DNA from 4 places in the Paenibacillus sp. FSL R5-0345 genome. Region 3 is predicted to be linked to each of the others. Evidence: riboswitches for the same ligand, from Rfam matches in the RefSeq annotation. Region 3 holds a riboswitch; each other region holds the start of a gene.
What was found. A riboswitch is a leader RNA that binds a small molecule or an ion and turns the genes downstream of it on or off. The one in region 3 is predicted to bind cyclic di-GMP.
Positions count from the first base shown of each region.

Region 1 (7,701 bases), 170 kb from region 3:
AACAGCCCAACCCTTGGGACCTACTTCAGCCCCAGGATGCGATGAGCCGACATCGAGGTGCCAAACCTCCCCGTCGATGTGGACTCTTGGGGGAGATAAGCCTGTTATCCCCAGGGTAGCTTTTATCCGTTGAGCGATGGCCCTTCCATGCGGTACCACCGGATCACTAAGTCCGACTTTCGTCCCTGCTCGACTTGTAGGTCTCGCAGTCAAGCTCCCTTATGCCTTTGCACTCTTCGAATGATTTCCAACCATTCTGAGGGAACCTTGGAACGCCTCCGTTACTCTTTAGGAGGCGACCGCCCCAGTCAAACTGCCCGCCTGACACGGTCCCCGTACCCGATTAGGGCACTAGGTTAGAACCTAGATACGATCAGGGTGGTATCCCAACGGCGCCTCCACCGAAGCTTGCGCTCCGATTTCTACGGCTCCCACCTATCCTGTACAGATCGTACCCAAATTCAATATCAAGCTGCAGTAAAGCTCCATGGGGTCTTTCCGTCTTGTCGCGGGTAACCTGCATCTTCACAGGTATTAAAATTTCACCGGATCTCTCGTTGAGACAGCGCCCAAGTCGTTACGCCATTCGTGCGGGTCAGAATTTACCTGACAAGGAATTTCGCTACCTTAGGACCGTTATAGTTACGGCCGCCGTTTACTGGGGCTTCGGTTCATAGCTTCGGGTTACCCCTAACCACTCCCCTTAACCTTCCAGCACCGGGCAGGCGTCAGCCCGTATACTTCGCCTTGCGGCTTCGCACAGACCTGTGTTTTTGCTAAACAGTCGCTTGGGCCTTTTCACTGCGGCCCCCTCGTGCTATTCACACTACCGGGGCACCCCTTCTCCCGAAGTTACGGGGTCATTTTGCCGAGTTCCTTAACGAGAGTTCTTCCGCGCGCCTTAGAATTCTCTTCTCGCCTACCTGTGTCGGTTTGCGGTACGGGCACCTTCTCCTGGCTAGAGGCTTTTCTTGGCAGTGTGAGATCATGACCTTCGCTACTACAATTTTCGCTCCCCATCACAGCCCAGCCTTAATGATGTGCGGATTTGCCTACACATCAGCCTCACTGCTTAGACGGACATATCCATCAGTCCGCGTCACTACCCTCCTGCGTCACCCCATCGCTCATAGCGGATTACGGTGGTACAGTAATTTCAAACTGTTGTCCTTCGACTACGCCTTTCGGCCTCGCCTTAGGTCCCGACTTACCCTGAGCGGACGAGCCTTCCTCAGGAAACCTTGGGCTTTCGGCGGATCAGATTCTCACTGATCTTTTCGTTACTCATACCGGCATTCTCACTTGTATGCTGTCCAGCGCTCCTTACGGTACACCTTCAACCCACATACAACGCTCCCCTACCCCAGATACATAGTATCTAGCCATAGCTTCGGTGGTGTGTTTAGCCCCGTTACATTTTCGGCGCAGAGTCACTCGACCAGTGAGCTATTACGCACTCTTTCAATGGTGGCTGCTTCTAAGCCAACATCCTGGTTGTCTGTGCAACTCCACATCCTTTCCCACTTAACACACACTTGGGGACCTTAGCTGATGGTCTGGGCTGTTTCCCTTTTGACAATGGATCTTAGCACTCACTGTCTGACTCCCGGCAATAAGTATATGGCATTCGGAGTTTGACTGAGCTTGGTAATCCTTGCGGACCCCGCACCCAATCAGTGCTCTACCTCCACTACTCTTATACCGAGGCTAGCCCTAAAGCTATTTCGGGGAGAACCAGCTATCTCCGAGTTCGATTGGAATTTCTCCGCTACCCCCACCTCATCCCCGCACTTTTCAACGTGCGTGGGTTCGGGCCTCCAGTGCGTGTTACCGCACCTTCACCCTGGACAGGGGTAGATCACACGGTTTCGGGTCTACGTCCACATACTAAATCGCCCTATTCAGACTCGCTTTCGCTGCGGCTCCGTCTTCTCGACTTAACCTTGCATGTTAAACGTAACTCGCCGGTTCATTCTACAAAAGGCACGCCATCACCCATTAATAGGGCTCTGACTTTTTGTAAGCACACGGTTTCAGGTTCTATTTCACTCCCCTTCCGGGGTGCTTTTCACCTTTCCCTCACGGTACTGTTTCACTATCGGTCGCCAGGTAGTATTTAGCCTTAGCAGATGGTCCTGCTGGATTCATACGGGGTTTCACGTGCCCCGCACTACTCGGGATCCGTCTCGGAGAGAACACAGTTTAGGTTACAGGGCTTTTACCTCTATCGCGGGCCTTTCCAGACCTCTTCGCCTACCATATTCCTTTGTAACTCCATGTGAGACGTCCCACAACCCCTAAGAGCAAGCTCTTAGGTTTAGGCTGTTCCGCGTTCGCTCGCCGCTACTGACGGAATCACTATTGTTTTCTCTTCCTCAGGGTACTTAGATGTTTCAGTTCCCCTGGTCTGCCTCTACATACCCTATGTATTCAGGTATGAGTAACTGCGAATTACCACAGCTGGGTTTCCCCATTCGGACACCCCCGGATCAAAGCTTGCTTACAGCTCCCCGAGGCAGTTTCGTTGTTCGCCACGTCCTTCGTCGGCTCCTGGCGCCTAGGCATCCTCCGTGTGCTCTTATTAGCTTAACCTTGATTTCTCCGCAGGAAAATATCATACGATATCTCTCTTGGAATCATCTCACTAATAACATTTACTTGTTTGCACAAGTTGCTAAAAGATGTTCTAAAACGCAAATTCGTTTCGGTATCCAGTTTTCAAGGATCAAGTCTTACTTGAGAGCTTAAACTCTCAAAACTGAGCAACGAGTGAGTAACAGGCCTAAACCTGAGATTGTGGAAGTTTAACTTCCGATTTGAATGTCTTCATTGCAGAAGACGATTCTCCATAGAAAGGAGGTGATCCAGCCGCACCTTCCGATACGGCTACCTTGTTACGACTTCACCCCAATCATCTACCCCACCTTCGGCGGCTGGCTCCCTTGCGGGTTACCCCACCGACTTCGGGTGTTGTAAACTCTCGTGGTGTGACGGGCGGTGTGTACAAGACCCGGGAACGTATTCACCGCGGCATGCTGATCCGCGATTACTAGCAATTCCGACTTCATGCAGGCGAGTTGCAGCCTGCAATCCGAACTGAGACCGGCTTTGATGGGATTGGCTCCGCCTCGCGGCTTCGCTTCCCGTTGTACCGGCCATTGTAGTACGTGTGTAGCCCAGGTCATAAGGGGCATGATGATTTGACGTCATCCCCACCTTCCTCCGGTTTGTCACCGGCAGTCACTCTAGAGTGCCCAACATTACTTGCTGGCAACTAAAGTTAAGGGTTGCGCTCGTTGCGGGACTTAACCCAACATCTCACGACACGAGCTGACGACAACCATGCACCACCTGTCTCCTCTGTCCCGAAGGTCGCCACTATCTCTAGTGGATTCAGAGGGATGTCAAGACCTGGTAAGGTTCTTCGCGTTGCTTCGAATTAAACCACATACTCCACTGCTTGTGCGGGTCCCCGTCAATTCCTTTGAGTTTCAGTCTTGCGACCGTACTCCCCAGGCGGAGTGCTTACTGTGTTAACTTCGGCACCAAGGGTATCGAAACCCCTAACACCTAGCACTCATCGTTTACGGCGTGGACTACCAGGGTATCTAATCCTGTTTGCTCCCCACGCTTTCGCGCCTCAGCGTCAGTTACAGCCCAGAAAGTCGCCTTCGCCACTGGTGTTCCTCCACATATCTACGCATTTCACCGCTACACGTGGAATTCCACTTTCCTCTTCTGTACTCAAGTCACCCAGTTTCCAGTGCGACCTTAGGTTGAGCCCAAGGTTTAAACACCAGACTTAAATGACCGCCTGCGCGCGCTTTACGCCCAATAATTCCGGACAACGCTTGCCCCCTACGTATTACCGCGGCTGCTGGCACGTAGTTAGCCGGGGCTTTCTTCTCAGGTACCGTCACTCCGATAGCAGTTACTCTACCGGACGTTCTTCCCTGGCAACAGAGCTTTACGATCCGAAAACCTTCATCACTCACGCGGCGTTGCTCCGTCAGGCTTTCGCCCATTGCGGAAGATTCCCTACTGCTGCCTCCCGTAGGAGTCTGGGCCGTGTCTCAGTCCCAGTGTGGCCGTTCACCCTCTCAGGTCGGCTACGCATCGTCGCCTTGGTGGGCCGTTACCCCACCAACTAGCTAATGCGCCGCAGGCCCATCCCTCAGTGACAGATTGCTCCGTCTTTCATTCTTTCTTCAGGAGAAAAAAGAAATTATCCGGTATTAGCTACCGTTTCCGGTAGTTATCCCAGTCTAAGGGGCAGGTTGCCTACGTGTTACTCACCCGTCCGCCGCTAAGTTATTTCGAAAGCAAGCTTTCAAAATAACTCCGCTCGACTTGCATGTATTAGGCACGCCGCCAGCGTTCGTCCTGAGCCAGGATCAAACTCTCCAATTAGTATTGAAAAGAGCGATATGCTCATTTTGAAACATCTGACGAGAAAATTAATTCTCTAATTTGGATTTCACTTTCGTGATTTCCTACTCACTCGTTGTTCAGTTTTCAAAGATCAAGTTCTCGTTGGCGCCGTTTAATGTCTCAGCAGCAACTCTTATAATATATCATGTTGTTCTCAGTAATGCAAGCTTTATTTTTCGAAAGCCGTTTATATAACTCTCTCAAACATTGCCTGTACGCTGTCTAACAACGCTTAACTATAATAACCTATCTACTCATAGAAAAGCAACCCCTAATAGAAAAATAAACAACCAGCTTAATTATTAAGCTGGTTGTTTATTTAATAGAGTTATGATTCTAGCGTTTCAAATTAATAGTATTTTGCTGCAGTATACTTACTTGAAGCCTTAATAAAATCCGTATTCTTCTTACTCTTCGCTGCCGATGCATCTACCGTGGTATCAATAGTAACCCATTTCCCATCCATCAATACTTCATTCCATGCATGGTATTGCGTAACGTAGCTAGTATTCCCCATCACCAATTTAGCAGGCACATCTACACTACGCAGCATTGCGGCAAAAAGAGAAGCATAGTCATAGCAGATTCCCTTTTTAGTATTCAAAGTGTTGTTAATGTTCGGAATGTAATCTGTTGTTACATTATTAGCAAGAGAATAATCATATTGCACATTAGCAACTACATAGTTATAGATTGCTTTAACTTTCTCTTCATCTGTTGTTTTACCTTTTGTAAGCTCTTTAGCCTTAACGATTGCTTTATCAGAAGAACTCCATTTCACATTCTGTACGGAGCCCAAATATACGGAATTTGAGTCGTTCATAGTTAAATCTACTACTTCAGAATAGAGAGCCTTATATTTATTACCCGTTGTATTCTCAAGAACAGAAACTTTATAAGTCCCATTCCCTTGTTGCAAAGGGAAGTCCTCAGCTTGTCCAGAAGCATATAAATTGTATGTATAGCTACTGTTATCTTTTGTGATCATCAGCTTAACTCTTTTATCTTTTGGAATATCGTAGTTAATACCGATTACACCTTGAGCCAATTTGGATGTATTCAACCAGTTTGAATCTGCGCTTGCAGCTTGAGCTGTGCTTACTGGAACCGAAGTAATCAGCACGAACAGCGCCACCATCATAAAATAAACCTTTTTCACGGATAAAACTCCTTTCGGTAGCTGGCTGCCATCCTTTCGGGAAGGCCCTTTAGCTTTGCGTCCCTACCTTTCGATAGGTTTGCCGTTATCGTATAAGCTCTATCTGTTCTAATTTCGCTAGACAAATTAACAGAATCAGTCCAAGTAGAAATATGAATCTTAGATTCTTATATATTTTATAAAAACAAAAAAAGCCTCTTCATTCGGTAACTGGCTGCCATCCTTACGGGAAGGCCCTTTAGCTTTGCGTCCCTACCTTTCGATAGGTTTGCCGTTTATCGTGTTTAGCTTTTATAGTCTTATACTACCATATTTATCCTCGTAAACAAGAACAAAATTGCTAGTTTTACTATTATTTTATAGTTATCTCTCTGTATTTCAGTTCTCTTGTCATTTCTCATCAACTATTAGGTAAGCTTAGCATGAACAATCAAACGATGTGTAGGATCTACTAGTGGGTCACACGTAATTAGAGTAAGAATCTTATCCTTGTTATTCCCGTCAAGAACAGACACATCACTGGGAAGTACAACAGAAATATCATAAACCTCGTAATTATATACCTGATCGCTCGTTTTTACCGTGATTACATCCCCAACCACAACTTCATTCAATCTGTTAAACAATCTGCCCGTAGTTCTAGCTCTATGAGCAGCTATTGCGGCGTTCCCGATTTCTCCAAGCGGGGCCGTTTCTTTCATATGGGCCGCAGCATGCTTCATATTTGCTTTTGTTGCTCCTTCTAATACTGGCAGCTTCAGATCAATCTTAGCAATCTCTATTAATGCGATAACTTTGCCGCCCACTTCAATCTCCGGTTCTGGCTTTTCTGTTTCTTGAGGCTGTGCCTGTGCATCTAGAACGGATTCCTCTGCTAGTAGCTGAGTGACCTCGGCATATCTACTCTTCAGATCAGGTGGTGGAGTGCTTTCGATGGTGCTCAGTTCAGCCGTTTCTAATAGCTTCTCCTGCTGCCAGTCGTTATACCATTCGTTAGCTTTTGGATAGAGCATGATAAGGATCCCAGCCAGTATGAGCACATACGAGAATTTACGCATGATTTTCACCTCCGTGGATTGGTTCTACTGCACTTTAGAATACCCATTTACGACTTCCGAAGAAGTTAATGATCACCGTCACAAACGTTACTAATACCTTAGAGATCAACACTTGAATGCCTAGTTTGTCAGTCAACAGATGCATTAGCAACAGCGATATTCCGAGCACTACCAGATTCAGTATGATAAACTTCAGCAACTGAGCCTTATCAAAGCCCTCTTTACTGCCACGATTGTGATCCTTGAAGGTAACTTTTTTATTCAAAATAAAGCTGTTCGCTGTCCCTGCACTATAAGAAATCACCTGTGCCAACGCATATACCATTCCAAGTGAGTTCAGTAATGTGAAGATTACGAAATCAATTAGGGTATTCACCAAACCTACGGCATTAAATTTAAGAAACTGTATAAATGCAGCGCGTAAGTTCTTATCTGACATTATTGTAGTCCTTCCGGCGATCCACTTGTTCCTCGTTAGGATATCCTTTAGTCTCACTTACAATATATAGCGGTCTATCCTTAGACTCGTCATAAATCCGTCCGATATATTCTCCAATTACACCTAACAGCATCAGAACGATACCATTAAAGAGCAAATTGACGCCTACAATGGAAGCCCAACCTGGAACCGTCCATGATGTGAAGAAGATTCTTTGAAATAAGACGAAGAATAAATAGAGAAAGCTAGAAAAGGATAGAAAAAATCCAACATACGTAGCAATTTTAAGTGGTTTATGGGAAAAGGAAGTGATACCATCTAGCGCAAAACGAATCATTTTCTTGAGCGGATACTTGGTTTCACCTGCATAACGCTCTTCCCGCTCATACTCCACCATCGTCTGCTTAAAGCCGACCCAGCTTACCAAACCTCTGACATACCGATTTTTTTCCTTGAGCCCCCGTAAGACATCACATACTTTACGATCAATAAGACGGAAATCGCCTGTATCCGTAGGAATGTCCACACTTGTCATGCTGCTGAGCAGCCGATAAAACAGCTTCGCCGTTACCTTCTTGAACATCGTCTCCCCACGGCGCTTCAGCCGCTTCGCA
Region 1 covers NZ_CP009281.1:674,466-682,166, reverse strand. Annotated here, with positions in the region: rRNA gene R50345_RS03075 (23S ribosomal RNA) at 1-2,592, opposite strand, end outside; rRNA gene R50345_RS03070 (16S ribosomal RNA) at 2,853-4,410, opposite strand; gene R50345_RS03065 (transglutaminase-like domain-containing protein) at 4,781-5,590, opposite strand; cyclic di-GMP riboswitch class I at 5,604-5,684, opposite strand; cyclic di-GMP riboswitch class I at 5,793-5,873, opposite strand; gene R50345_RS03060 (class D sortase) at 5,998-6,648, opposite strand; gene R50345_RS03055 (GtrA family protein) at 6,683-7,087, opposite strand; gene R50345_RS03050 (glycosyltransferase family 2 protein) at 7,077-7,701, opposite strand, start outside.
Region 1: linked by a shared signal. The riboswitch ahead of R50345_RS03065 (transglutaminase-like domain-containing protein) and the one ahead of R50345_RS31560 (choice-of-anchor A family protein) in region 3 are both predicted to bind cyclic di-GMP.

Region 2 (7,701 bases), 2.0 Mb from region 3:
TTCTCCTGTAGAGGTAAAAGCGGCAGCGAATGCTGTAACGGGTTCGAACAACGAGCATGGTGTGCGTGATGCGCTCGTAAAATATTGTTTATCCTAAGATTTTTTGGATTTGTGAAATAAGTTTAGGTGCAAAGCATAAAGCGGACGGGAGTCTGTTTTATGCTTTTTTTGTTGTGAAGGTAATTCATTCTAGTACTCTTTGGTTTGCTAGTTTCATATCCTCCTTTAATCTCTATACTTGTTTGATATAATAGATGTTAATTCCAATATTTGGTTGATGTATTCTTAGGTGAATTGATGGTATGTGTACCCAAATAATTTGCTACCTTTTACTTGTTATGTAATACGAAGGAGGGAAGAGATGAAGAGTGTTTTTTCTTATGTTTTATTAATATTGATTATTTTAATAAGTGGATGCAGCGGTAGTAATCAAGATAGGGTTTTATCGATGAATTATGATTTCGCTGAGCCGTTTAGATTTCCATTTGAAGTGAATGAAGTTCGTACGAAGATAGAACTTGATAATCCATATATACTCCAACAATATATCTTTCATTATAAAAACAAGCAGACCACACAGGAAATTAGGTTGATTCTAAGTAAGGTTATAAATGATCCAGAGAAAGTATCTGAACAAGGTAAACAACCTTATACACTAAAAAACGGAAAACAGGCTTATTACGATGAGGATGAGACCAGTCAATCTATTTGGTGGGAGAGCAAAGATGGTTTCTTGGCCCGCTTTGTTTATTATATCAACGGAAATCTTGATCTGTTAGGTGATTACAAACTGGATGATTCCGATCTAGTAGACTTAGCTAATCAAGTTCAATAGTATTTATAGAAACACTTCCCTTCATAAAAAATTCATCATGGAATGGGACGGAAATATAGAAGAAGTTGAATTAAACAGGTAGAACAAATTACGCCATTATTGAGAATAGGATGTGTTAAATGGTTAGAAAGTTTGCGGTTCTTTTATTGAGCTTTTGCTTGATAATGACTACACCGCTTGTTATAGGGACAGCGTCTGCTGACAAATCTATTCAGATGTTTGTGAATAATGTAAAGGTTGCTGGCGTTCATCCGATCTTAAAGTCTGGTGTTATGTACGTGCCGTATCGCCAATTTTTCTCCGCCATGGGTTATAAGGTATCATTTGATCCTGATACTCGTAAAATCTCAGGGGTCATAAGAGGTGCCAAAATCGAATTCTGGGCTGGTGAGGCTATCATTTACTACGACGGAGTGACTTATTATTTGGATAAAGAGATTCCTGTCCTTAATGGACAAGTGTATCTTCCTCTTCGTTTGGTTAGTAACTTAGCGAAATATTCGGTTAGTTATGATCAATCTAAGCTATCTGTGAGCTTGAAACCGTACGGAGAGGGTCAGGAAGCTGCTATTCAAGAACTACTTACGAAATACTACGAAACGTTTAGTCCCCGTTTATTAACATCTGATAATCTTAAATTAGGTTATATGAATCTAGAATATGATTATGAAGCTAATCAACCAATCAGTGAAATCGCAGTTAAAGACTTCAAAGTGACAATAGATCGGATTGAATACACTTCTGCTAGTGAAGCGAATCTTCAAGTAACTTACATTAAGAACACAGAAGAATTGAAGCGAGAAGCTGTGTATCTTTTCGATATTCGATATGAACGAGGACAGTGGAAGATCGCGAATGATAGCTTGATTTTTAATCGTATGGAGCTTCCTGCGGATATTGATAAGAAAGCTGCGGTTATTATGGAGAATCATCAAACCGAGCAGAATGCCGTATTGGCAGATCTAAGAACCTATTACAATGCGTATAACTCCGAAAATCTTGATCTTACTACCCAATATACAGACCCCTCGATTATTAAAGAATGGAATGCTGTTGTGTTCAGTTCGGTGACATGGGAAAGTATGATGAAGGGGCACTTTGCCAATTCTGAATCGAGGTACTTGCTAACCGACGAACGAGTCGTTTACCTAGGAGAAAAGGAAGCTGTCGTCCATGGGAAACTCGATTGGAGCGATGTTACATACAATGAAGGGGTAGACAATGATAAATACGAAGCTCTTATTTACTTGAAATATGTTAAGGGTCATTGGACTTATAATACTGACACCAGCCTAGACCAGGACTTTGATGAAAGAGAAAACAGCAATTTGAATAAAAATTAATCTATTACCTTTATTGTAAAGATAAATGGAAGATAAGTCGTTTACAGGTAAATATGACCATGCTAAAATTGGCAAAGGGACAAACGTCCTTTAATCTAATTTAAACTAATTGAATGTCCGCGTTAAAGGTAAAATCATCGAAAGATGATGACACAAAGCCATGGGTCTAAAGCCTTTCTACAGAAGGAAATGATCGCCAGGCCGCCATAGGGATGTCTTATGAATCATAAAGGATAGTTCTGAAGGACGTGTAGTCTATTTCGAGCTGTTTTTATTATTCCGACCTATACGGTGTTACATTATCGCAAGGGGCCGAAAGGGGAAGTACATGAAGAGTTTTTTTAAAACAATAGGTACAGGGTTGGCAGCGGGTGCTTTATTGCTGTCCGGAACGATCGGATGGATGTCTAATCCTCAAGTTGTGTCTGCAGCTACGACAGCAGCAGTCACTGCGGATCAAATGATCAGCAAAGTAACGGCAGCCTCCAAAGCACTAAAGAATTTCCACTTAGATGTGACCAAAAAACAGGATATTCAAAGCGGAGGGGTGCGTATCAGCAACACCAACACACTGAAGCTGGATATCAACCGTCTGCCGAATTTTGCCGCAGCAGGCACCGTCGATAGCAGTCTTTTAAAAACATCTTACAGCCTGTATGCCAATGACAAGGAGTATTACTATCTTGTAGACGGAAGTGAGCTTATCGATGAATCTGAAGACGAGGGTTACGACGATGACGGGGAGCCCATCGATCCCAATGCACAGTATTGGCTTGGACTGGAGAAGGCGGAGTGGAATGCTTTTTACTCGAAAGGTCAATATGATCCTGTTTCCATGCTTGATTCGGTCAAAAGTTATAAAAAATCGATGAAAGTCAACAATGTTGGCGCACAGACGGTCCTACAGTTCACGATAACTGATCCGACAGCAGCTAAGGGAATAATCGCGCTGTATGACCAGGAGAATCTCTGGGATGGTGAGACCGTTCAACCGAAAAGCGTAACTTGGAAATTGTTCGTCAATACTAAGACCTGGCAGACGGAAAAGCTGACAGTCGATCTGAGTTATGTGCTGACCAGTGACGGAGAAAAAGATACATACACCACGAAAATTGAAGCTAAATATTCCAAGAATAACAAAGGTACAGCCATTGTAAAGCCGGCTGAACTAGAATAATAAAGGCATTTCATATCGAGTAAAAAGCGCTGTTCAATAGAGCAGCGCTTTTTGCTCGATTCTTGACAGTGGCTACCGGTAGTGAGATCAGTAAAGAATAGTTAAATATATAATTGACCTTCCATTTATTAGGGTTTTAGCGCATGCTATTTATGTAATTAATAAACTGAATTAATTTATAAGTACGTGAAATATCATGTTGTAACTATTACATTGACAAGGTATTATGAGTTAGGTGTATATTTACATTTATGATAATTTATTGCGTGTTTATTAAAATTAGGGGAGTGTGAACGATGTTATCATCCACAGAGCTTAGTAAGCTGCACGAAGTGAATTACAGGGAGGACCGCTTAGAGGCACTTAATCATTTTTATGGGGATCTCTGTGATAAGAAAGTAGCTGATGGTTATATTTATTCTCTAAGTCGTTATGGGAAAATATTTGCTAATGGTGCCGGGGGACGTTTCAGTTACGAAGAAGACAGCACCCAAGAAATGAAAACGGATACAATCTTCCGCATTGCTTCAATTACAAAGCTGTTTACAGCGACAGCGATCTGGCAGCTTGCGGATAATGGTAAGATTTTTATGGGGCAGCCTGTTAGTTCTATTCTACCAGAGTTTGATGCGGATCCTTTTAAGCCGATTACAATTGCCCATTTACTGACTCATACCTCCGGCATTGCACCAGATCATGGCACTATAAGTGATACTTACTATAAAAGTGCTTGGTGGTATATTTATGAATCTGAGGTTGGGAAAGAAAACTGGATTCAAGCTGGACTTTCCTATGGGCTTCATTTTCCAGTAGGGACGCAATGGATGTATTCATCGTTCGGATATGTGATCTTGGGTGCAATTATCGAGAAAATAACGGGTGTTTTTGCAGAAGAATACATAATGGACAACATTGTAAAACCCTTAGGAATGAAAGATACTTTCTTTGTTATACCGCCAGAGAAAGCGAGTAGGATCGCCATTCGTTCGGAAGGGGCCAAGGAATATCTTCAGAAGCTGCAAAACGGGGAATTTACGGATGAGGAACAAAGGTCTGAAGAAGAAATCAAGCTTCCCGGAACTGGAGGGGGGTTATATTCAACAGTTACTGATATACAAAAGTTCGGAATCATGTTGCTTAACCAAGGGGAATACGAGGGTGGTCATATCTTAAGTCGTATGGCTGTTCAAAGAATGACCAAGCGGTTCAATACTGAGAAAATTCCAAACTACGCATGGGGAGATGGAGGATCGGATCGTCCATACGGACTTGGGCCGGACCTTCGATTTAATGTAAGTACTTCTTACTCTGAAGGCACTTATTTTCACGAAGGGGCAGGAGCATGTGCCTTGTTCATTGACCCTATAGAAAAGATGGTTGCCGCTTGGTATCTCCCTTGGCATAAAGGGGTATGGGATGGTAGAGGCGTTTTTGGCACACATAATGTGATCTGGTCCGGACTCGAATAAGAAGTTTGCTATTTTTTATGAAATATCTACAGATAGGCAGGATGTGACTTATGTTTGAGATGATAAAGCACCGCTTTCGCCTTATGAGAGCGGTTGCTTTTGTTACTTATAAGGAATGGAGTGCGTACAGGACGCATTCGATGGTTTCTATATTTGTGGGTCCTGTGTATTTTTTGGTGCAGTATTATATATGGAGCGCTGTTTATAGTGGGGAATCTTCTATTAACGGAATGTCGCTTTCCCATATGCTCTCTTATTTTTGTGCCACGATGCTGATTAACTATTTGACCATGGATTTTGCCGATTGGAATTTACAAATGCTCATCCGCACGGGGAAGTTCATTACCTTCTCTTTAAGACCGATGAATCATATGTTCTATGCGTTGTCTCAGAAGGCAGGGCATAGGGTACTTGGACTTCTATTTGAATTTATACCCTGCTTTATGATTTTCTTTTTTATTTTTCATATTGATGTTTTGCCAGCAAATTTACTTTATGCAATTCTTTCGATAGCAATGGCTTTTATGATGAATTTTTTTATCCATTATAGTATTGGAATGGTCGCCTTTTGGATGGTGCAGTCCTCTAGTATTCGTAACTTTTTTAGTCTTTGCGAGGGGATATTCTCAGGATCGCTGATTCCATTAGTCTTTTTTCCAAAATCCTTACAAATGGCGTCCTTTTTCTTACCGTTTCAGTATACGACCTTTCTTCCTGCAATGGTCTATACAGGTAGCTATACTTTAGCTGATATAACCTTACCTATTCCTCAAGTTTTGTTGCTGCAGCTTATAGCCGTTATGATTGCCGGAATAGTCTGCCGGGTGTTGTATGCGGTGTCGCTTAAGCATTTTACGGGGGTGGGCGCATGAAACGTATGTTTTTAATATACAAAACTTGTATGAAGGCGAATATAGCTTCTGCTATCACTTATCGTGTTAATTTTATTCTTAATAGTCTTATCATGCTTATAGGGAATGTGTTGTTTCCTCTAGTAACGGTATTCATTTATAATTCGAATGCTTCATTTGAAGGATGGACCTTTAAAGAGGCGCTGTTAATTCAATCTGTTTTCATTTTGTCTACGGCTTGTGCCGGGATTTTTTTTAACGGAATTATGTGGAATACAATGTCTCATGTAGTAGAAGGGACTTTGGAAGTGGTATTAATTAAACCAACCTCGAGCCTTTTTCTGCTGTTGGCCAGATCTTTTGAGTTCGAAAGTATCGGGCTTTTAGGTGGAGGATTAGTCATGTTCGTATACGCACTTAGCGGAATCGATGGGATGACCATCGGCTCTTGGTTATTGTTCCTGTTGTTGTTTGGCGCAGGGCTGCTTGTTATGTTCGGCGTGGCGCTTATTGTGGCAGCAATTTCCTTCAAATGGGTAGCGAATTCCCGCTTGCCGGAGATGTTTGAGAGTATTAAGTCTTTTGGACGATATCCAGGAACGATTTTTCCAAAAGCAGTCGTAGCCGTGAGTTCTTTTCTGTTTCCGGTTTCGATGATTGCTTACTTTCCAGCATCTACACTTATTGGACGATGGGAAGCCTATTTTTTTATAGCGATTATCCCGTGTGTGTTATTTGCTGCCTTCGGAATTTGGCTCTATACCTACATGCTTCGTAGTTACAAAAGTGCCGGGGGATGAATTTGTATGAAGGAGAATTACAGTGGACATTATTACCGTCAAGAACTTAACTAAGCAATATGAAACGTATCACCGTGGACAAGATGCAAAAAGTGTATTTAAAAGTCTGTTTCACCGTGAAAAATCGATTATTACCTCTGTAGAGGATCTTTCTTTCAATGTTGGAAAAGGAGAAATCATTGGCATTCTGGGTCCAAACGGTGCGGGGAAATCTACGACTATTAAAATGCTGACAGGCGTTCTATATCCTACATCGGGAGAAATAAATGTTCTAGGGTACAACCCTCATAAGCAGAAAAATCAATATGTAAAACAAATCGGAGTACTGTTCGGACAGAAATCGCAGTTAATATGGGACATTCCTCCTTTGGATAGCTTTTATATGAACAAGGAAATTTATGATATTCCTACGAATGACTTTCGTACAAGACTAGATCGATTTGTAAATATGTTTGAGATTGGTGATATTATCACTAAGCCTACGCGCACCCTTTCACTGGGAGAACGAATGAAATGCGAGTTTATTATGGCAATGCTTCATTCACCGCCTGTGGTTTTTTTAGATGAGCCGACGATCGGGCTGGATGTTATAGCTAAACAAAGAATCAGAGAATTCATTAAGCAAATGAATCAGGAAGGCACCACATTTATTCTAACGACACATGACTTGGAAGATGTGGAACGTTTGGTTCAAAGAGTACTTATTATTCATCAAGGTAAAAAAGTATATGACGATAAGTTCTCTGAACTTCGACTTCATCTGGGTGCGAAAAAGGTAGTCAGGCTTTCTGCTGCCACAACTATTGGTGAGATTGATCTGCCCGGGACTCTGCTATCGGAAAGAATATCGGATTACGAAGTGGAATTAATGATCGATACCGGGCAATGTAAAATGGGAGAGTTTCTGCATATTCTTAGCGAAAAGGTAGAGATCCTTGATATTTCCATTAAGGAGATTCCTATAGAAAAGATCATCAGCTCCATTTATGAAATGGATATGGGAGAACATATTCAAGCTTGAGAACGGATCATCTGCAGATTTAGATCGAGCATGGACCATAACTTTTCAGTGATCTCTTTTGCAGAACAAGGATTACTATGGGTAAACCACCATTCAATCACTCCGACAGTCGCCGAACTTAAGAATTGCACAGATATATCTTTACTCAGCTCATCTAGATTAAAATTGTTTTCTAAAAATTGTACCTTGATCTGCTCATTTATCA
Region 2 covers NZ_CP009281.1:2,459,533-2,467,233, forward strand. Annotated here, with positions in the region: gene R50345_RS10570 (Cof-type HAD-IIB family hydrolase) at 1-97, shown strand, start outside; gene R50345_RS10575 (hypothetical protein) at 362-835, shown strand; gene R50345_RS10580 (copper amine oxidase N-terminal domain-containing protein) at 1,000-2,178, shown strand; cyclic di-GMP riboswitch class I at 2,296-2,387, shown strand; gene R50345_RS10585 (DUF6612 family protein) at 2,507-3,355, shown strand; gene R50345_RS10590 (serine hydrolase domain-containing protein) at 3,652-4,824, shown strand; gene R50345_RS10595 (ABC transporter permease) at 4,875-5,696, shown strand; gene R50345_RS10600 (ABC transporter permease) at 5,693-6,475, shown strand; gene R50345_RS10605 (ABC transporter ATP-binding protein) at 6,498-7,496, shown strand; gene R50345_RS10610 (TetR/AcrR family transcriptional regulator) at 7,487-7,701, opposite strand, start outside.
Region 2: linked by a shared signal. The riboswitch ahead of R50345_RS10585 (DUF6612 family protein) and the one ahead of R50345_RS31560 (choice-of-anchor A family protein) in region 3 are both predicted to bind cyclic di-GMP.

Region 3 (7,701 bases):
TTCGTCGGTGCGTACCTGCTGATATACGGTTAAATATGAAGCCTCCTACGGAAAACTGTGGGAGGCTTTGTTATGTACATTTAATCACTCTACCTAATCATAATCACGGAAGCACTACGCTGACACCAGCGGGCGGTCGTACGTACGGAGTCTCTTAATATATCTTTCATAATGTAGAACTGTTGGGTATAATTGGAATAATTCTATCCTTAGGAGGTTCATACGTATGAAGAAGAAAATAGTAGGGATTGCAGCTGCAGCGCTGTTGCTCGGAGGATCAATAGGATTTGCAGCAAGCTCGTCAATAATTGGCGCTAAAGTTACCGGACTGTATACGATAAAGCAAGACGGAAAGAAGATTGCGGACGCAGCTATTATAAACGGATCAGCTTACGTACCCGTGCGCACGATATCCGAAGCGACTGGAACGGACCTGACAGTAGAAGGGAAGACAATAATACTGGAGAGTAAAGTAACGGACAAGCCCGCGGCAATATCTGAGACTGACACAACGGCTGCAGATCGGACAGGAACACCAAAGGCAATCATTGAGGCGGCTAAACTCCGGGAAAGATTAGCAGTGGCAGAATCCAGCGTGCAATTTCTCAAAGAAGCGATCCAACAAGCGGAAGCTACTGCGGCCGATCTAACAAGCACAGCGGACCAAGAAGCTCGCAGAAGCTATATCGCCGATTTGAATAAACGCCTTGTGTACACGGAAACAGAAATTGCGCAGATCAAGGAGCAGCTTGGTGAATAAAGCACTGGTGCATGTTGAACCAAAGCCTCTATATGTTGGATCTGAGATGCACCTACCATAAGCATGATACTATGGCCATCTCTCGGGTGGTCTTTTTGTTATGTACATTTTTCCTTTTAATAGGTTTAATTAATCATATAGTTAAAGGGGATATTACTATGAACTCATTAAGCGCGAACCAGTTAACCGCGGTATTCCGGGAATTCGGAGACCACGCTTTTCTGTATCTTCCGAGGGGATGGATATGATGCGGTGTTTAACGATACGACAGCCTTGGGCAACGTTGATTGCTCTTGGTGAAAAACAGTTCGAAACTCGATCATGGAGAACAACCTACCGCGGGGGGTTAGGTATTCATGCCGGAATGAGGATAGATAAGAAGATATGTGAACAGGAACCATTCAGGTCGATATTGGCGAAGCATGGTTATACAGCAGTAAATTTACCAACAGGGGTTATTATTGCGTTAGGTCAACTCACGGGGTGTTATGAGGTTACACCGGAGGTGGACCTAAGGGAATGGATAAAGGGAAATGAATATGATTTTGGCGACTATAGTGAAGGGCGTTTTGCTTGGAAGCTTGAAGATGTTCATCAGTTAAGTCATCCTGTACCGGCTAAGGGCAGATTAAGCTTATGGGAGCATCCAGATCTAGCCTAAACCAAAAATTGATCTTTTTAATGTGATTTTCATGTGAGCATCATCTTATTTTCAGGTTCGGGGTATATATTGAAGACACCAAACACCCCCCAGTGTTTTGTGGTATAAATCTCTTAGGTCTTGCCAACTCCCATGGTAAGGCCTATTTTTTTGTTCGCTAATGGAAATGGGGGGAGGGGCGTAACTTTTTACGCGGCTTTACTTAATCTGATACTGCCCTTCATAGCTCTTAAAAGATGAAATATCCAGCCCGAGATATCTGCGCATATGAATAGCAGCTTGTGCAGCAACGATGTCGTTTAACAGCAGCATTCGTTCATGGTATCCGCGACATATAAATTTGGCTTCTATCCCTGTGTTGAGCCTGTTCTGCTCATATACCTTGATTCCCCGTTTTCTCATTTCCGAACGAACATCTCTTAGATCTGCTGTAGCTACTGCCGCGGCGGTTCCAAGAACCTCCAGATAGGGGGCGGGCGTTCGTAAATGTGTAGATAAAATGGCGGAGTCCCGTTCGAAAGCTGATAAAATCATCGGAAGCAATAAATAAGATTTCACCAGCATGTTGTCTCTGCTTTCAGCTCTATGCATGAATCTCATCACCTCTAATGGGAACGTATATTCGTATTCTACCCCGATATCCCAAAAATAATCAATGGTATTTCTAAACAGCCAGTCCAATGTGATTAAATTCACAACGAAAATAGAAAGAATAAAATATATTAAAATTGTAATAATAAAAATTAATGATTTAAGCTTATGAAAAGGAGAATTAGGATGAGAGAGGAAGGAAGTCTCCGCCGTGGATTGGTATTTGGTTTGATTTTTAGTATTCCATTATGGATATCGATATTAGGCTATATACAGTTACTTTAAAATTGAATAAAAACTTTTGCGTGAAGCGCCTTTAGGTGCTTTTTTTGTGCTGGTTAATGTGTATGATTATTAAAAGGAATTGATTGACATTTGTGGGGGCGGAGCGCTAAACTATTATTAGTTCGAAAGTATTAAAAGTCATAGACGATTATTTAATAGGATGCTTAAACTGCCGGTTCTATTTTGCAAAGGGTATACATATATAATCATGATAATAGCAAACCGCCCGAAAGGGTGGGACGCAAAGTCCAGGAGTCTAAAGTGTCTTAAGGACACTATGACCGTCCGACTGCCATGAGAAGGGAATTCTACTTCTTTTTTGGCGGTCTTTTTTGTTGTTAGGTCTTTTAGAGTTTCTGGTAATTATTCTGATTAGATATAAATGATAGATTTAGGAGGTGTGCTTTTTGAAAAGAAGAATAAAACCGCTACTCTCACTAGTATTAGCGGGGGCTTTAATGGTAGGCAATGGACTTTCCGGAGGGCATTTGGTAAATGCAGCAGGGGAGGTACCTCCCTATACTCCTACACCTGTGTTAGGTATTGCAGGGAATTTTAATACTTTTATTTTTGGGGATTTCAAACAATCTAATGATCAGGTTCATGGGCGCCTTGCCGCCAAAGGTAACATTACATTGCAGAATTACGGCGTATCCAAGGATAATCCAGGTGGAGATGTTCTTATTGCTGGTAATGACATTACTTTTACTAATGGTACTATTCATGGAGCATCCGTTTATGGTGGTGTTTTTTCCAGCAACGGTGTAGATCTTAAAGAACCAGCGAGAAAAGGAACGCCTATTGATTTTGATGCTGAAGAGCAATTTCTTATCGGACGTTCTAATGAATTCTCTTCACTTACTACAGTTGGAACTTTCAAAAAGGAATATGGGAAAATAACAATTGATGCTCCGGAATCATTTAACGTTCTTAATCTAAGTGCTGCCGATTTCGCTAATGCTAATGGCTTACAGTTTAATATTGCAAATAACGCCACAGTTATCGTTAACGTTAGCGGAAGTTCAGTTGAAATTCCAAGTTTTCAAATATGGGGAGGCAGCCCTAACAAGGTATTATTTAATTTTTATGAAGCTAGCACTGTAAACATAGGAAGTTTAACGATAGAAGGAACTATCCTAGCTCCGCATGCGAAAGTAACTTATAATTCTGGTGAACTGCATGGGACACTGATTGCAAAGGGATTTGCTGGTGGGGTACAGATGCATTGGTATCCATATGGAGGGGAGGAACCACCTCCGACACCAACGCCGACCGTGACACCAACACCAACGCCGACTGTGACGCCAACACCAACACCGACCGTGACGCCAACACCGACGCCGACCGTGACACCAACACCGACGCCGACTGTGACGCCAACACCGACGCCGACTGTGACGCCAACACCAACACCGACCGTGACACCAACACCGACGCCGACTGTGACGCCAACACCAACGCCGACCGTGACACCAACACCGACGCCGTGCGTGACACCAACGCCGACCGTGACGCCAACACCGACCGTGACACCAACGCCGAAACCAACACCAACGCCGAAGCCAACACCAACGCCGAAGCCAACACCAACGCCGAAACCAACACCAACGCCGAAACCAACACCAACGCCGAAACCAACACCAACGCCGAAGCCAACACCAACGCCGAAGCCAACGCACACACCAAAACCAACACACACACCAACGCCGACTGTGACGCCAACACCAACGCCGGACGTGACGCCAACACCAACGCCGGACGTGACGCCAACACCAACGCCGGACGTGAAGCCAACACCAACGCCGGACGTGACACCGACACCAACGCCGGACGTGACGCCAACACCAACGCCGGACGTGACACCGACACCAACGCCGGACGTGACGCCAACACCAACGCCGACTGTGAAGCCAACACCAACGCCGGACGTAACGCCAACACCAACACCGGACGTGACGCCAACGCCGACGCCGACTGTGACACCAACACCAACGCCGGACGTGACGCCAACACCAACGCCGACTGTGACACCAACACCAACGCCGACGCCGACGCCGGACGTGACACCAACGCCGACGCCGACGCCGGACGTGACACCAACGCCGACGCCGACGCCGGACGTGACACCAACGCCGACTCCGTCGTCTGAGGCAACACCAACGCCGACTCCGTCGTCTGAGGCAACACCAACACCGACTCCGTCGTCTGAGGCAACACCAACACCGACTCCGTCGTCTGAGGCAACACCAACGCCGACTCCGTCGTCTGAGGTAACACCAACACCGACTCCGTCACCGGTGGCTCCGGTATTCCCAACACCAACGCCATCCTCCGTAATTGGCATTATCGTCGTTAATGATGACCCTGTGCCACTTGGACCTGTAGCTTCATCGACGCCAGTACCAGTACCAACACCAACACCGTCGGGTGGTACAGAGGTACTTGTTGATGATGACGAGATTCCATTAGGATCAGTAACGGAGGTAACGCCAACACCGTCACCAGAGGATATCGCCGTGGTGGATGATACAATCCCGCTAGGTAATCCACCTGTGGATGAACTTCCGAAAACGGGAGAATCAAGTCCAGTCCCTTATTATGTAGCTGGTCTAGGTTTTGCACTTATTGGATTGCTAATGAGAAATAGATTCTCCAACAAGAAATAATAAACGGTAATTATAACGAGAACACAAGGTATGCCAGAACAGAAAAGAGCCGCTTTCGGGACTTATTCCGATAGCGGCTTTATTTTGTAATGATTGATATATTTTGGAGCAATCTAAGTAGATGCTATACTGATTTACAACGGATATGAGGAAAGGACGGGGAAGATGAATTGGTATGGTTCTTCATTAGTGCGATCATCGTCATAGGGGCTCTGATCTTTGCGGGCTTTTTCTTTTATGGTATTGCTATTAAACGAGCGCCGAAGGAATTTCTGAGTAATAATCGTGACTTGAAGGTTGATCCCCCGGTTGCCGGGGCTTCTTGGGGGGAGGGGAAGGATTGGATCTCCAGTCAGAGCTTTGAGAATATGGAGATTACATCTGAGGACGGGCTACAACTAAGAGGGTACTTGCTCCTTTCAGATCGTGCTGAAGGTCGTACGGCGATTATAGCTCACGGTTATTCTGGAAAAGGGAAGGATATGGGGGCGTACGCCAAAATCTATTACGAGAGACTGGGCTTTAATATCCTGATTCCCGATGCCAGGGGACATGGGGAAAGCGCTGGGAATTATATTGGTTTTGGATGGCATGAGCGCAAGGATTATTTGCAGTGGATTGAATATATAATAGAAAAGACTGGGCCCAGTGCTCAAGTTGTGCTTCATGGGGTCTCTATGGGTGGTGCTACCGTGCTAATGACCTCAGGTGAAAATCTCCCACCGCAGGTCAAAGCTATTGTCTCGGACTGCGCTTACAGCTCAGTTAAAGCACAATTAGCCTACCAACTACGGCGCATGTATCGCTTGCCAAGTTTCCCTTTTATTCAAAGTGCGAGTCTAATTACTCGTATGAAAGCAGGGTATGGTTTTAGTGAAGCGTCTGCTTTGAAACAGGTGCGGAAGGCGAAGGTGCCGATTCTTTTTATTCATGGGGATGCCGATAATTTTGTACCATATAGTATGATGAATGAATTGTATGAGGCATGTCAGAGTCCCAAAGAGAAGTTCGTAGTGCCGCAAGCAGGGCATGGATTAGCATATGATATGGATAAGACGGGGTATATAAACGTAGTAACAGCCTTTGTGAATCAATATGTAAATTAGATGCCCTGAACGTAGACAGCGCCCGATATCCGCTAGGTAGCGGTTATCGGGCGCCTATATTTTTCCACACATGGCATGTGTCCTTGTGTAAGGTTCGTACAGCCATGCTTTTTCGTTATATTCATCCCCCGCCGTTCGTGAGTAACGGGTGTCTTAATTCCTTGTTATTTCCAGCAGCCGTGTGGCGAGAATAATCCTTCCAATACGACAAAAGCCCTACCTCTCTTTTGCCCTTGCGGCTCCATTGACCGCGCCAGTGTGAATCGGAATGCTATATTTCGAATTTAGTCTCATAAAAAGGAAAGTTTCTGCAAGAAAACATAAAGCCTCTGTGTCCAAAATGCCGATGTGTAAATGAGTCGGCCTGACATCTTCTTGATGGGGATATTCAATATATCGAAAAACAAATACGATATAAATATAGCACAGTATTGTTTAAAAGGCAAATATAATAATCAATTCCAAGATAAGGGTAGTTTGATTTAGGAGGGGAACAAGTAGACCAAGATAGAGCGTTTGATTCGAATATAACTTATGCCGGATTATTTGCGGATTAATTCGGAAAAGCTAGTAAGCCAGAGGGAATGGGACTACGGGGGCTATTTTGCGTGCCTATTTTGTGAACTGCTCTCTAAAACTTACATTAAACCCCAACATTGATTGAAGGATTGAGGGTAGACCGTTATAATTAATAAGTCTGGATTTTAATTAAAAAATAAGGGAGATTTTTATGAAACGCGCAGATGTGTGGTTGATTTCCATCGTGTTAATTGCTGCGCTCGCTTTTCTCGTACCGAGATGGTTTTCGGACAATGATGATAAAGGTGGGGCCGGTAAAAATCTCGTAGCCAATGTGACAGTGGACGGCGAGTTATTTAAAACGGTAAAGCTTACAAAAGAAGAACAAACCATTGAGGTCCGTACCGACCGTGGTTATAACATCTTGAAGGTGCATAATTACGGGATTGAAATGTACGATGCTGACTGCCCGGATCAAGTGTGCCTAGGTTTCGGTTTTATTACCCTGCCCAAACAGACGATTGTCTGTCTACCGCATAGAGTATTAGTGGAAATCACGAGTGCGTCGGGGGAGGATGATATAGATGCCTATGTCCAGTAGTGAATCTGCAACAGCTTTAAAAAGAACGGTAATTATTGCGATTTTCGCCGCGGTGGCGGTAGTGCTTAGTCTAATAGAGGCACAGATTCCGTTGTCAGGAATGGGACTGGTACCGGGTGCTAAGCTAGGATTAGCCAACATCATGATTTTGACTTGTATTTACTTTTTACGTGGACGGGACGCATTCCTGCTTGTCATCCTCAAAACACTGCTCACTGCATTTTTGCTAGGTACTTTTTCGAGCTTATTGTTCAGTTTATTCGGTTCGCTTTTTAGCTTTGTTGTAATGTTCGTATTAATGCTGATTAGTGGCAAAGGTAAGAGTATAAGTTTGATCGGAATTAGTATAGCTGGTGGGATTGCACATAATATCGGTCAGCTGCTGGCAGCTTCAATGGTATTCTCATCCCTTAGTATTTTTTATTATCTTCCCATGCTGCTGATCACTGGAGTAGTAACAGGAATTGCCGTGGGCTATGCAGTCCGTTATTTGGTGGCTTCATTGTCAAAAA
Region 3 covers NZ_CP009281.1:507,955-515,655, forward strand. Annotated here, with positions in the region: gene R50345_RS30050 (hypothetical protein) at 227-760, shown strand; gene R50345_RS02285 (ASCH domain-containing protein) at 1,008-1,421, shown strand; gene R50345_RS02290 (YhjD family protein) at 1,620-2,117, opposite strand; cyclic di-GMP riboswitch class I at 2,504-2,594, shown strand; gene R50345_RS31560 (choice-of-anchor A family protein) at 2,705-4,963, shown strand; gene R50345_RS02315 (alpha/beta hydrolase) at 5,134-6,069, shown strand; gene R50345_RS02320 (NusG domain II-containing protein) at 6,800-7,189, shown strand; gene R50345_RS02325 (Gx transporter family protein) at 7,173-7,701, shown strand, end outside.

Region 4 (7,701 bases), 120 kb from region 3:
GGTGCGAACACGTTATAACCATATTCAAAGCCTAATACCGATGCTTCTGACAGCGGACTGTTGTATACCCCAAAGGAAGCGCGGGAATTACTCAGCTGATGAAGCGGAGAGAACAATTCCCCAGTCTTACTGTCGTGCAGCACTAGATGTCGATGAGCGAAGGTTCCGCGCTGAGCATCCTGGCCGCTCAGGCGAATTGGCGTACCATCTTTTAGAATGGTAGCGAAGGCGAGAGACTCAGCAAGTGCCCAGTCGACCTTCTCACCTTCATTCAGTGCATCCTTACGGCGTTGCAGAATTCGTTCCAGCTTCGGATAGACTTGGAATCCTTCTGGCACAGTCAGCAGTTCACGATTGATCTCCTGCAGACTGGAGATAGATAATGCTGTTGAGCCTGGCGCAGCGTGTTCCGCTTCTAAAGGAATGAAGGCTTTTGGTTCTTTTTTCTTGTGATTGCCTTCCTTCATACTATCATACGCACGTTGCAAAACGCTTTCTGCAGCAGCATTCATCTCTTTAACATCGTCAGCTGTAAGAATCTTTTCACGCTGTAGTCGCTCAGCATAAACCTTGTAGACGGTTGGATGTTTACGCACCTTACTGTAAACAATAGGCTGTGTAGTATCAGGATCATCCATTTCGTTATGACCATGACGGCGGTAGCCGATGAGATCAATCACGAAATCCTTTTTAAATTGGTGGCGATATGCGCTAGCTAAACGGACAGCTGCTACACAGGCTTCCGGATCATCAGCGTTGACATGGACAATCGGGATTTCATACCCTTTGGCGATATCACTGGCATAATGCGTAGAACGGGAGTCTTCACTTTCGGTCGTAAAGCCGATCCGGTTATTAACAATGATATGGATCGTTCCACCATTCTGATAACCTTGAAGTTTGCCGATATTAAGTGTTTCTGCAACAATCCCTTCACCCGGAAAAGCAGCATCGCCATGCATTAGCACTGCTATAGCTTTACTGGTATCAATCTTAGGCAGCCCGGCAGTGCTCCGATCCTCTTGAGCGGCACGAGTGAAACCTTCCACGACAGGATTGACGAATTCCAAGTGACTTGGATTGTTCGCTAGTGTTATTCTTGTGCGTACGGTTTCTCCTTCACGGACAGCGCGGTCTGCACCGAGATGGTATTTCACATCACCCGTCCAGCCATAGTTAATTCCTGTAGAGCCTTCGGAAGGGAAGAGCTCCTTGTTTGGAGAATGATGAAACTCTGAAAATATAATATCATAAGGTTTGCCTAAAATATGTGCGAGAACGTTGAGACGGCCGCGGTGCGCCATACCCATCAGAATATGCTCTGCGCCGTCATGCGCAGCAGCGCGTACGATTTCATCGAGCATAGGCACAAGAGCGTCGTTGCCTTCCAAGCTGAAACGTTTCTGACCCACAAAGGTCTTGTGGAGGAAGGTTTCGAATTGCTCTACTTGAATCAGGCGGTTCAGTAGTTCTTTGCGTTCTGAATTATTTAAAGGTGCTGGTGAGCTAGTGGATTCTGCCTGTCTATTCAGCCATTGCAATTCTTTTTCCTCATGCACATGCCCGAATTCATAGGCGATAGTTTTGGTATATGCCTGACGCATACGCTGAACAGCATCCCATCCGGTATGCACGTCATTCGGTGCATTCTCCCAAATGAGTGTGGCAGGTAATGCGATCAGATCCTCACGGGTCAGCCCATAAGTTTCAAGTTCGAGATATTTAGCCATGGGATTGTGGTCCCGCTCAAGCGGATCAATTTCAGCGGCCATATGGCCATATATACGAATATTAGCGATTAACTTGGAAGCTCTTACTGCTTTTCTAAGCCATTCGGTGTCTCCTGAAATGCGAGGCTGTGGAGCCGGTTCGCTATCCGGTGTTAATGGTGGGGGACCCGAATTTGTAAAAAGTTCACGATAATTATTCTCTACGGTGGTTGGGTCTTTCACAAATTGCTCGTATCTTTCTTGAATGTAGCCTAAATTGGGTCCATAATACTTACTCCAAATGGATTCGTTATAGGGCTCTTTGGCTGCCATGAATACATCCTCCTCAACGGATGAACTCCATACGTGACATTTTGTGTCAATGCTTGTAGGAGCTGTGATGATTGCGGTTTCATTCCTCATCTTATTGTGCTACTTTCCACACATGTAATCAATTCATTCTTTCGTCTAATACGTTCGCAAAATGGTATGGGTTAGCTTGTTCTACTAAATAAAGAGTTGTTCTTTTTTATTACCCATTCTAAAGGCCTACTAAAATGATTCTATTATCCTTAATTTTAACTAAATAGGGAATGGGACATTATTATATTGGCTTATATAATTTTATGAATAAGACGAGTATCGCGATAATAGGACAGGAAATTCTATAAAAGAACTTCTATTTTTTGTTTTTTAATGGAAAAACTAATCAGAAATCGACACACTTTTTCACTTTAGTATAGTATAATGTTATTGCAGTTAGCGTTTTTCATATATTTCAAAGTAGATCCTTTCACGTAAAGGGTCCAGTAAAAGGTAAACTTGCCGAAAGGCAGGGGCACAAAGTCGCGGGTCTAAGGTAGAAATACTATGACAGCCGGATTGCCTGGGGACGTAAAATCTTAGGAGGAGATTTTTTGGACAAGTCCAACCAGGGAAGCAACAGAGAACAGCAGGTCATTGATCTAGACGTAGAGTGGGTCCATTTATTATTAGCAGCTAAGAAGGCTGGCATAAAGGCAGATGAAATTCGTCGCTTCTTTCATGAGAAGACTGTGCAAGCCGTGCAGTAATACATTCAGAGCATTACATATCAAATGAGCACAGCGATAACTCGCTGTGCTTTTTTTCTTTATATAAGAAGCTATAAGTTTCAGATGACACACTGTCCTTATATTCTAGTAGAATATAAAACGCCTTCGCAGTCCATATAGGAGAACGAAGGCGCTTATGCTTGATAGTATGAGTAGAAGAGGATCTTATCAGATCAGATGGAAGGATTAATCCTTCTGATCCAGGCGCCATTTCTGGTAGTCCAGAAACTCCTTGAATTCGCGTTTGCTTATGCCTGAGGCCATAGCTTCCTGCACCAATCGGAACCATTCCGAATCTAAAGGTGATTCCTCAGCATCATTAGGTTCTCCATAGAGCAAAGCGTGGATGGATACCTGAAGCGCGTCGGCGATCTTTTCGATAAATTGGATTGAAGGATTGGATTGGATGTTTCTCTCCACATTGCTAAGATACGACTTAGCAACATCCGCTCTGTCCGCAAGCTCAGATAGGGACAATCCCTTTTCTAGGCGGAGATGCTGGATACGTTGGCCCATATTTTGTGGCACTATGCTGACGCCCCTCCGTAATTTTTGTTATTAGTATAGCAAATATCAATAAATTCGACAAAGATTATTGTAAAGAAAAAAGCAGCATCTACTTATCCGCTTTCCGGAATAAGAATCTGCTGCTCTTCGAATGGAAGACTTATTAGATTATTTAGCGGATCCAGCTGTTTGCTTACCTACGAAATCCCAAGTCAGAGTTAATGAATCTTTTTGGAAGTAGTTTTGCTCTTGGCCGTTATCAACAAATTCGAATTGAACGGTGAAGCTATCATTTGTGCCGGCCTTAATTCCAGATGCTTCGCTAGTACCCCAGATTGCATCAAGTCCAGTGTTTTTTACGAGATCCGGTGTCTGAGTCTTCAAATCGGCCAGGGTAGTTTCCCAAACTACTTTCTCTTCACTACCAGGTAAGATGCCGCTTTTATCTTTATTCACCAGGAATTTAACTTTGATGAATTTTGCCAAATCGTTAGCGCCGTTGTTACCACCTACATCATTAATAGAGGTAGCTGTTTTGAGGAGGATCGAACCGATATCAAGTGTACCGTCATTTTTTAGTTTGAAGTCTCTTTTGATCGTATCGCCTGGCTTCAGATCCTTCAAATCAACGATAACAGAAGGATCAGAGTTCAAATCCAGTGTACCTGCTGCGAATGTAGCGGTGCTTTGTGCAGTGTCGCTAAAGTAAGCGAATGTTCCTCCACCAATCAATGATAAACCCAGTGCTGCAGATGCTACGCCAAGACCCAATGTTTTTTTGATACCCATAATTAAAATTCCTCCTCGGTTTTGTGGTTTTTTTATAAAAGTTATATATTGTAACTTCCGGTTCGTAAGCGGAAGCGGACAATCAACGAATTACTGTATTTCAGTTGGAGGTGGAGAGGTGGGCAGTATAGCCGCATTTTTCTTTTCGAGTGCAGCTACAGCCTTCCATGATGAATACAGGGCATAGAGCAGGAGCATCAAGCCTGGTACGATCATGAGCACAACACTTCCAGCTTTGGAAACTGCGAAATTCATAGCGTAACCTACATAAGGTACGGTGACCCCTGCATACTCAGCTACAACATTCGTGGAACTGGTAGGGTTCATATCAGGCGCATCATTGTTATCGCCTTTCGTGCGATACATGGCTTCACCAGTAGCATTGTTCATTGTTGCTTCTACAACACGGTGAGTAATGAGCAGGTTTTCTTCATTTCTAAAGGTGATAACATCGCCTTTTTTGAAGCGATTCATATCTCCTCCGGGTTTTAAAGCGACAATCGATCCGGTTTGAATCCCTGGCTCCATCGAACCTGAGAGTACCGATTTGATCTGGTATCCGAAGAAGGCAGGTTCACCGCCGGAGGCCTTGGATAACACTACGGCTATCACCAGCAGAATAAAGATCACAAGCATGATGCTCGATAATGTATTGTTGATCATTTTTTTAATCCGCATATTATTCTCCACCTTTGTCTTGTTGAGGGGCCGAAGGAGCTGGTGTTGCTGCCGGCGGGGAAGAGGTTGTAGCTTCCGCCTTTGGCGTCTCCTGAGGAACCTTTTGCTGTGGTATATCTTGTGGAATCGTTGGCTCTTCACCAACTTCCGGATCGACCGGGTTAGTAGCTGGGGCTTCAGGTTGCTCTTTATTTATGTTCTCTGGAGCAGCTTCACCTGTCGGTGGAGTCGCTTCCGTTTTTGCTTTCTCTTCAGCTTCAGCTTTCGCTTTGTCCTCTGCTTCTTGCTTTTCTTTTTTCTCCAGGGCCAAACGTTCTTCTTTCTTCGCTTGTTCCAGCGCCTCTAATCGGGCTTTCTCAAGGGCTTCCAATTGTTGTTCGCGGGTTTGACTGATCAATTGGAGCTGACTCTGAAGAGTGCTGATGCCTGAAGTAGCTGATTCTTTAAGATCATTCATTTCAGTATTGAGATTTTCATAAGTGGAGGTAAGCTCGCTAGAGATATTGCCAGCCGGTTGACTAAAAGCAATCAGGTAGGGGAACGGCTGCTGAAACGCCTCATTGCGTAACTCTGGTTGTCCATATACATCACTGGTCACTACCGAAGCAAACGGAAGACCGATGTCGTGAATAGAATTTAGGTATTGGATGACTCCATTTAAGGAAGCATTCAGGGATTCAGAGATTACACCACTTTGATTCAGGCTATTTTGCAGCTCACTGAAGAATTGTTCATCCTTGATTTCTAAACAGTTTGAATCTAGAGAGGTCATATATCCTCCAATCTGGAATAATACGGCTGCTGCTGCGTTCAGCTCACTATTGATTTCGTTCCAAATTTGGCTGTTGGTGGCCAATTGCTCATTAACGCCATCAATTTGAGATTGAAGCGCGGAGATTTGCGAGGAAATCTCTTGCGCTGCGACATCAAGCTCATCCAGCGACATGCCTTCTATTCCCGAAACATCTGAGAGACTGCCTGAAGGGGCATAGCTTTGTAGCGATCCTTTTAAAGCAGTAGCTTTTTCGATATGATCTTTGAGTTCTGTTAGAAGCCCTTTGATCGAGTTTGGAAAGACTTCGCAAAAGCTAATTGTGCTGGTCGCTTGCGTAGTAGCTCCAAAACCACCGTAGGTATTACCCACTTGCTGCGAGGTATACAGAAACAAGACGGAGACAGCCATTCCTGATTGCAGAACACGTAGTCCGATTTGCCTCTTTCTTTTAGGTCTTCTTTTTGCTGATCTGGGTCTCAGAGGAATACCTCCCCTCAATGTCTTGAATTTCTTTGGTTCGTTATTGTCGTTCTCAATAAAGAACAACTTCTGTAATGAATAATACATGGAATAAATTGAAAAGAAAACTGCCAATAAGCCTAGTTTGTGCTCTATAAAGAACGAAAATGTTAATTTATCTCTATTTACCTCGGTTTTTCGCTCGATATCTATTTTTATTCGCAATAGAGAACAATATGTAAGAAATGGGGAGGCATTAAAAATAGCCTAATCATGCGAGAGGCACAATTAGGCTATTAAGAATCCTTTGGAGTTGAATTTGTGGAGCGGGTTAGGGAAGACGAGTACCACGCGAACTAACGTATAAGTCATACCACTCTTTACGAGTAAGCTCCAGCTTGTCCGCATCGGCGCAGGCAGCAATGCGCTGCGGATTCACAGTCCCAATCACAGGCTGAATAGCTGCCGGATGTGTCATTAGCCAGGATAGCACTATGGCTTCGGGTGTTGTTCCTTTTTTATCTGCAAGTTGTTTAACCATGGCAGCGGTCTGGACGATATTCTCTGGTTGATCCTCTAATGAACGTCCGCTAAATAAGCCTTGTGCGAGTGGGCCCCAAGCTTGAAGCTGAATATTCTCCATTCGACAATGCTCAAGGGTTCCCTCAGGAAAGGTAATATCCTTCCAAGGTTCACGGTTTACACTGATTCCAGCATCGACCCAGCTCAGCTTGGCTAGGCTCATATGTAGCTGGTTTACGATAAAAGGCTCATCGCAAGAGGCTTGGAGCATTTTGATTTGCGCTGCGCTCATATTGGATACACCGAAATGGCGAACCTTGCCTGCTGCTTTTAATTGATGCAATGCAGAGGCTACTTCCTCCGGATCCATTAGGGGATCAGGCCGATGAAGCAGCAGAATATCTATATATTCTGTTCCTAGTCTCTGCAATATTCCATCTACACTGCTTAGAATATGCTGGCTTGAGAAATCGAACACATTAGAGCTGTCTCCAGGCTCCATCAGCTTAATACCGCATTTCGATTGAATAATGATTTCTTCGCGGAGTCCTGGGCGTTCTTTGAAGATCTGACCGAACACCTTCTCGGCTTTACCGCGGGTATAAATATCTGCATGATCAAACATATTGATACCAATAGAAAGTGCAGCGTCGACGGCTGCATGTCCTTGCTTAACATTCTCGGCGGTAATAGGTTCATGATCCCAGCCCCCACCAAATCCCATACAACCTAGAGCAATACGGCTGGCTGGTATACCGCGCTTGTTTAAAGGCAGCGTTCTCAACAATGTGATTCCTCCTAGGAAAATATGATTGCGTACACGTACATATTGTACACTTTTAGAATCCTGTATGGTATTTATTACAACTGGGCAGCAAAAAAAGAAGAGGCCTTTAGGCCTCTACTCTAGATTGAGTGGTGTTCCGATATCATTTAACTTACGTGCTACAACGTCATTGTAGAGGTGTTTCAGCCATTTTAGCTCCGTCAGGTTATGTTCATAGGTGCCGTACATGAGATGAAGAGCGGAACGAGGAACAATGGGAATATGTTCTTCATATACCTGATAAGCCAGATTTACCAGATGTTCAGTTTCCCGAATGCGTTCTTCGAGCAGTTTCTCCACTTTGCTTTGATCGACATGACGCGACATGGCTAGCGCCATATA
Region 4 covers NZ_CP009281.1:389,967-397,667, forward strand. Annotated here, with positions in the region: gene R50345_RS01740 (2-oxoglutarate dehydrogenase E1 component) at 1-2,042, opposite strand, end outside; cyclic di-GMP riboswitch class I at 2,515-2,599, shown strand; gene R50345_RS31070 (anti-repressor SinI family protein) at 2,627-2,782, shown strand; gene R50345_RS01745 (helix-turn-helix domain-containing protein) at 2,990-3,319, opposite strand; gene R50345_RS01750 (TasA family protein) at 3,479-4,099, opposite strand; gene sipW (signal peptidase I SipW) at 4,190-4,777, opposite strand; gene R50345_RS01760 (hypothetical protein) at 4,779-6,119, opposite strand; gene R50345_RS01765 (aldo/keto reductase) at 6,343-7,320, opposite strand; gene R50345_RS01770 (PadR family transcriptional regulator) at 7,435-7,701, opposite strand, start outside.
Region 4: linked by a shared signal. The riboswitch ahead of R50345_RS31070 (anti-repressor SinI family protein) and the one ahead of R50345_RS31560 (choice-of-anchor A family protein) in region 3 are both predicted to bind cyclic di-GMP.